Regions from separate parts of the Cupriavidus sp. KK10 genome, predicted to be linked through region 2. Evidence: predicted binding sites of a transcription regulator. Region 2 holds the regulator's gene; the other holds the start of a gene.
The links. Region 2 encodes LexA, which represses DNA repair genes until DNA is damaged. Its sites were predicted from a motif close to ACTGTATNNNNATACAGT; they were not measured.
Positions count from the first base shown of each region.

Region 1 (3,410 bases), 2.3 Mb from region 2:
GGCGCTTGCGCCATACGCCGGTACTTAACCCTCGTCGCCATAGTCTTCGTCCGCACCCTGGATGATCTTGCTGACGACCGAACGCGAGAACCCGCGCGCCACCATGAAGCGGATCTGCTTGGCCCGCGCCTCGGGTGTGTCGGGCGGAGTGCCGAAGCGCTTGCGCCAGACCTCACGGGCGCGCTCCACTTCCGTGGCGCGCAGCCGCTCTTGTAGATCACCCAGCTGCTCGCTGCCGAGCTTGTGGGTCTTGGCCTCCTGCATCACGCGCGCGGTGCCGTAGCGGGCGCCGCGGCGGTGCACCAGGCTGTCGGCAAAGCGCTGGTTCGACAGCCAGTTCTCGCGCTCCAGCGCGTCCAGCAACTGCTCCAGCTGCTCGGCCGACTCGGCATGCGGCGCCAGCTTGCGCGCCAGTTCGGCACGGCTGTGCTCGCGGCGCGACAGGTAGCCGACGGCGCGGGCCTTCAGCGAGAGCGGGGGACGGGTTGCCATGGGTTACCGAATTCTGTGGATGGGGACCCGCGCCAAGCAAAAAGGCCGGGGCATCGGCGATGCCCCGGCCTTCCGGATGGCGCAATGGCCGCTGGCGCGGTCAGTCTTCGACCGCTACCGGCGTGGCAGCCGCCGTGGGGTTCATGGCCACCACGCCCAGCGCCGCGCGCACCTTGTTTTCGATCTCGTCGGCAATGTCCGGGTTCTCGCGCAGGTATTCGCGCGCGTTGTCCTTCCCCTGGCCGATCTTGTCGCCGTTGTAGCTGTACCAGGCGCCGGACTTCTCGACGATCTTGGCGTCCACGCCCAGGTCGATGATCTCGCCCTGGCGCGAAATACCCTGGCCGTAGAGGATGTCGAAGAAGGCTTCGCGGAACGGCGGCGACACCTTGTTCTTGACCACCTTGACCTTGGTCTCGTTGCCGATCACGTCGTCGCCCTTCTTGATCGAGCCGATGCGGCGGATATCCAGTCGCACCGAGGCGTAGAACTTCAGCGCGTTGCCACCAGTGGTGGTTTCCGGCGAGCCGAACATCACGCCGATCTTCATGCGGATCTGGTTGATGAAGATCACCAGGCAGTTGGTGCGCTTGATGGTGCCGGTCAGCTTGCGCAGCGCCTGGCTCATCAGGCGGGCCTGCAGACCCGGCAGCGAGTCGCCCATTTCGCCTTCGATTTCGGCCTTGGGCACCAGCGCCGCCACCGAGTCGATCACGATCAGGTCGATCGAGCCCGAGCGCACCAGCGCGTCGGTGATTTCCAGCGCCTGCTCACCGGTGTCCGGCTGCGAGATCAGCAGGTCGCCGACATTGACGCCCAGCTTGTTGGCGTAGCTGACGTCCAGCGCGTGCTCGGCGTCGATAAAGGCGCAGGTGCCGCCCAGCTTCTGCATCTCGGCCACGACCTGCAGCGTCAGCGTGGTCTTGCCCGACGATTCCGGACCATAGATCTCGACCACGCGGCCGCGCGGCAGGCCGCCGACGCCAAGCGCGATGTCCAGGCCGAGCGAACCGGTGGATACCACCTGGATGTCCTTCTCGACCTCGCCGTCGCCCAGGCGCATGATCGAGCCCTTGCCGAACTGCTTCTCGATCTGGGAGAGCGCGGCGGCAAGCGCCTTCTGCTTCTCGGCGCTCACGCCGGCACCTGCCTTCTTGTCGTCCATGGTCGTCCTTGAATCAATGGTGTATAAATAGGCCGCATGTGGCGCGGCACCGGCATTTTCTGGCGCCAGCGCCGGCCCGGCTGTCTGCGCGGCCGCTCTCCAGGGGGTCTCCCCGGGCAGCCCCAGCGGAACGTGCGGGTACTGTATAAAAAAACAGTATGCTTGGCAAGCCCCATCGCGCCTCATTCCGCCGGCGCCGGCTATGCCGGCCAGGGTGGAGACAACCATGCGCATTCTGATCGCCGAAGATGACGACGTGCTGGCCGACGGCCTGACGCGCTCGCTACGCCACTCGGGCTATGCCGTCGACCACGTCACCAATGGCCTGGAAGCCGATTCCGCGCTGTCGACCCAGACCTTCGACCTGCTGATCCTGGACCTGGGCCTGCCGCGCATGTCCGGGCTGGAAGTGCTCAAGCGCCTGCGCGCGCGCGGCGCCATGCTGCCGGTGCTGATCCTGACCGCCGCCGACAGCGTCGACGAGCGCGTCAAGGGCCTGGACCTTGGGGCCGACGACTATATGGCCAAGCCCTTTGCCCTGTCCGAACTGGAAGCGCGCGTACGCGCGCTGGTGCGGCGCGGCGCCGGCGGCGGCGCCACGCTGATGCGGCACGGGCCGCTGGCCTACGACCAGGTCGGGCGCATCGCCTATATCAACGACCAGATGCTCGACCTGTCCGCGCGCGAGATCGGGTTGCTGGAGATCCTGCTGACACGCAGCGGCCGCCTGGTATCGAAAGAGCAGTTGGTGGACCACCTGTGCGAGTGGGGCGAGGAAGTCAGCAACAACGCCATCGAGGTCTACGTGCACCGACTGCGCAAGAAGATCGAAGTCGGCGGCATCCGCATCGCCACTGTACGCGGGCTTGGCTACTGCCTGGAGAAATTCCAGCCGGCGGTGGCCACGCACCACTGATCCCCACCCGACGCAACCGCAGGCCAAGCGACCGACCTGAGCGCAAACCGCCGAGATGAGCCTGCTGCGACTGCCTTGGCGGCGCGCGCCCCGCGCCGCGCCACCCCCTCCTTCCACCGCCCCGGCCCCGGACGCCGCCGACCAGGACCTGGCCGACGCACTGCCGCACCTGGAGGAAAGCACCGCGCATCCGTCGCCGCGCTCATTGTTCGGCGAGATCCTCGACTGGATGCTGGCGCCGCTGCTGCTGCTCTGGCCGATGAGCATCGCGGTGACCTACCTGGTGGCCAAGTCGATCGCCAACGGGCCCTTCGACCGCGCGCTGGAGGCCAGCGCCATCGTGCTGTCGCAGCAGGTGCGCGAGGTCAACGGGCGCATCACGCTGCAGCTGCCGCTGTCGGCGCGCGAGATCCTGCGCGCCGACGAGACCGACAACATCTATTACCAGGTGGTCGGCAAGCGCGGCGAGTATATCGCCGGCGACCACGACCTGCCGCTGCCGTCCGAGGAAGACCAGGGCCATGCGGGCCTGGTGTCCCTGCGCGATGACCACGTGGCCGGCAACGACGTGCGCGTGGCCTACACCTATATCGACCTGAAGCAGGTCAGCGGCACCCAGCCGGTGCTGGTGCAGGTGGCCGAGACCCTGGACAAGCGCGCGCGCCTGGCCAACGAAATCATCAAGGGCGTGATCCTGCCGCAGTTCGTGATCCTGCCGCTGGCGGTGGTGCTGGTGTGGTTCGGGCTGTCGCGCGGGCTAGCGCCGCTGACCGCGATCCAGCAGCGCATCCGCGCGCGCAACCCCGGCGATACCAGCCCGATCGACGAACGCGCCGC
Region 1 is NZ_CP073677.1:611,545-614,954, reverse strand. Features, by position in the region: gene recX (recombination regulator RecX) at 25-492, opposite strand; gene recA (recombinase RecA) at 593-1,657, opposite strand; gene KB879_RS03095 (response regulator transcription factor) at 1,884-2,573, shown strand; gene KB879_RS03090 (sensor histidine kinase) at 2,629-3,410, shown strand, end outside.
Region 1: recA (recombinase RecA) is a predicted target of LexA. The motif match lies at 1,798-1,815, and genes of this name have one in related genera.

Region 2 (3,410 bases):
GGCTAGCGCGTATGGCTGATGCCTACGTCCAGCGTGCCGTATGTCGTGATGCTGGATTCCCTGCCGTCGACCCCGCCGCCAGCACATCCGCCGAGCAAGGCCGCCAATACTGTCAGCGCAAGAATTCGCGCAGGCCATCTACACTTGATTTGCATTCCCGTTCCCTGCGTTCGTTGACGTGTCGATTTTGTCGATGACGTCGATTGGGCTCGCATACGCTCGCGAGGTTCCATCGCCAGGTGCTGGCGCCACGGCAATGAGCGGGCAGGGTGGCCAAAAAGAGGCAGGCGGCCCGATGGGGCGGGCCGCCTGACGGGAAGGTCGAGGGGGGTCAATGTCCCTCAGGCACAAGTATCGCTTCGCGCATTTGCGGCATGAACCCTGCAGAGGTAGGGGCTGTGCACAGCATATTTCCGCGAGCGATCGACGGCATGCGCGAAGGTGCCAGCCGGGCCGGGCGCCCTGGTCGGCGGCCGTGATACGATCCCTCGCATTTGCCCCAGGCGAGACAAGGCATGGCATGCGGACCGATGCCGGCAGGGGGGGGCAGCGTGGAAAGAGCAAACGTGGAAAACGAAGCGCCGTTCGGTGTTGTCTATGAAGACTTCAGGGTGGTCTGGGTTGCCGAGCAACTGCAGGACGGCAAATGGACGGCACGCTACTGCTGGCACCCCGGCACTTCGGAAGCCGCGGGCAAGGCGTTGCAGGAAGCCGTGCTGAACGGCAAGTCGCGCCGCCTGTTGGGGCAGTTCGATACCGAAGCCGAGACCGTCGAGGCCATCAAGCAGGCAGTGCTGCTTGAGGCAAAGTGGAGCCCGTCCCGAACCTGAGCTTTTATCTAAAAAAAATTGTGCCGGATACTAGCCATCCCGGAAAACTGTTTGTATAATCTTGGTTTTCGTCGATCAGCAACGTAACGCGCTGATGACTTCTACGGTGGCTGTAGCTCAGTTGGTAGAGTCCAGGATTGTGATTCCTGTCGTCGTGGGTTCGAGTCCCATCAGCCACCCCAAAGCATTTTCCAGAACGGCGCCTCGCGAGGGCGCCGTTTTGCATTCCCCGGGGATGGTATGTCTGTTCGAGCGGCAGTGATTGGCGTAGCGATGGCAGCCATGGTGGCAGGGTGTGCCACCGGTACTTCTGAAAAGGACATTCGCGCGCGTGCGCCCATGCGCTTGTTCACGCCAGCAACGATGGGCGATGTTGCGAAATGCCTGCGCAACAATCTGGGCGATGACGCCGCGGTCATCAACTATCCGGCGAAGAACCAGACTGAGATCCGCATCGGCCAGACCACGTCTGGGGGTGAATACCGATACGCCTATCTGATTTCGCTGACGGCGAAGCCGGATGGTACGGCTCTGGAACTGCGCAAGAGCGATACGTGGTTCCCGCAGCTGACGCCGCAGGAGCTGGAAGCCGAAGCCAAGGCGTGTGTGCGTAGCTGAGGGCGGGGCCCACGGCTACGCGGGCTGCGCCCGCAGGGTTCAGGCAGCCAGCTTTTCGGCGGTTTCGAGTTCAAGCATGCGGCAGATCGCCGCCATGCTGCCGACCATGGTGCGGCGCTGCGTACCCTGGTAGACGCGTACGCCCTTGCTCTGGCGGAACGGCACGGGCTTGACCGGGCGACGGGCGGCGACTTGGTGGATTTGCGGCATGGTGGCACCTCTTTTGGGCAAAGCGGGGTCAACACCCGGCAAGCCGGGTGGCGTCTGCAAAGCAATGGAAGCGGGTGGGCCCGCGCAGGCTCGCTGCCTGCGGTGCCCGGCTAGAAGCCGGAAGATCGGATCAGACCGACGGCGATGCCTTCCAGCGAGAACTCCTCGCCAGGCTCCACGATGATGTTGGTGAAGTCCGGGTTTTCTGCGATCAGTTCGATATGGCCACCGCGCCGCTGCAGGCGCTTGACGGTCACGTCATCACCCAGGCGCGCCACCACGATCTTGCCGTTGGCGGCTTCGCTGGCGCGGCGCACGGCCAGCAGGTCGCCATCGAGGATGCCGGCATCGCGCATGCTCAGGCCGCGCACGCGCAGCAGGTAATCGGGGCGTTCGTCGAAGACCGAGGCGTCGACCTGGTACTGGCGGTCGATATGCTCGGCGGCGAGTATCGGGCTGCCGGCAGCAACGCGGCCCACCAGCGGCAGCGTCAGCTGCATCACGCCGGCCATCGGCAACGAAAACTGGTCAGGCATTTCCGAATCGCTGCGTGCCACCTTCAGGCGGATGCCGCGTGAGGCGCCCGGGGTCAATTCGATCACGCCCTTGCGTGCCAGCGCCCTCAGGTGTTCTTCTGCGGCATTGGGCGATGAGAAGCCGAATTCTGCGGCGATTTCGGCGCGCGTGGGCGGAAAGCCGGTGCGGCGGATCGTGTTGCGGATCAGATCGAAAATCTGCTGCTGCCGGGGTGTCAGGGTCGCCATGGGATCGCCATTCCGTGCGGGGCCGCGGGGATTCCGGGTAAGGGATCGGTCGATCCTTTATCCTGCATCCGGCTGGCCAGGCACTGTATGTTTAAACAGTATGCTGTGATTTTATACAGTATCGGCCTGAGCGCAAGCAGAATTTTTGGGGCGTGTCGCATGGATGGATTTGTGGATCGCCAGCGCGGGCCCGCGGCGAGGCGGGGCGCGCCCGTTACAATCGGCATTCCTGTTTTCCCACTTTCTTTGCACGCCTCCATGACCCAATTGCCTCGCATCGTCGTACTTGCCACCGGCGGCACCATCGCTGGCGCGGCCGGCAACTCCGCCAGCAGCGCTCGCTACCAGGCGGCGACCGTGCCGGTGTCGTCGTTGCTGGCAGCGGTGCCCGCGCTGCAGTCGGCGGCCCGCATCGAAGCCGAGCAGGTGGCCCAGGTCGACAGCAAAGACATGACCTTCATGCTCTGGCAAACGCTGGCGGCGCGGGTTGAGCACTGGTCCGCGCAGCCCGACGTGGCCGGCATCGTGATCACGCACGGCACCGATACACTGGAAGAAACCGCGATGGCGCTGCACCTGACGCAATCGTGTCCGGTGCCCGTGGTGATGACGGCGGCAATGCGGCCATCGACGTCGCTGTCGGCCGATGGCCCGCTGAACCTGCTGGATGCGGTGCGCGTGGCCGCTCATCCCGATGCGCGCGGCAAGGGTGTGCTGGTGGTGCTGAACCAGCAGATCCACGCTGCGCGGGATGTGGCCAAGGCCCACACGTCGGCGGTCGATGCCTTTGTCTCGGCCTGCGGGCCGCTGGGTTTCGTGCAGGATGACTACGTGCGCTTCGCGCGCGCGCCGCGCGCGGCCTGGGTGATTGGGCCGATGCCGACGGCGTGGCCGGTGGTGGAGATCGTGGCCAGCTACGCCCAGCCGGGCAGGGTGGCTGTGGATGCGCTGGTCCGCGCGGGCGTCGCCGGACTGGTGGTGGCTGCCG
Region 2 is NZ_CP073677.1:4,999,561-5,002,970, reverse strand. Features, by position in the region: gene KB879_RS23330 (hypothetical protein) at 516-830, shown strand; tRNA gene KB879_RS23325 (tRNA-His) at 937-1,012, shown strand; gene KB879_RS23320 (hypothetical protein) at 1,071-1,448, shown strand; gene KB879_RS23315 (hypothetical protein) at 1,488-1,658, opposite strand; gene lexA (transcriptional repressor LexA) at 1,769-2,422, opposite strand; gene KB879_RS23305 (asparaginase) at 2,681-3,410, shown strand, end outside.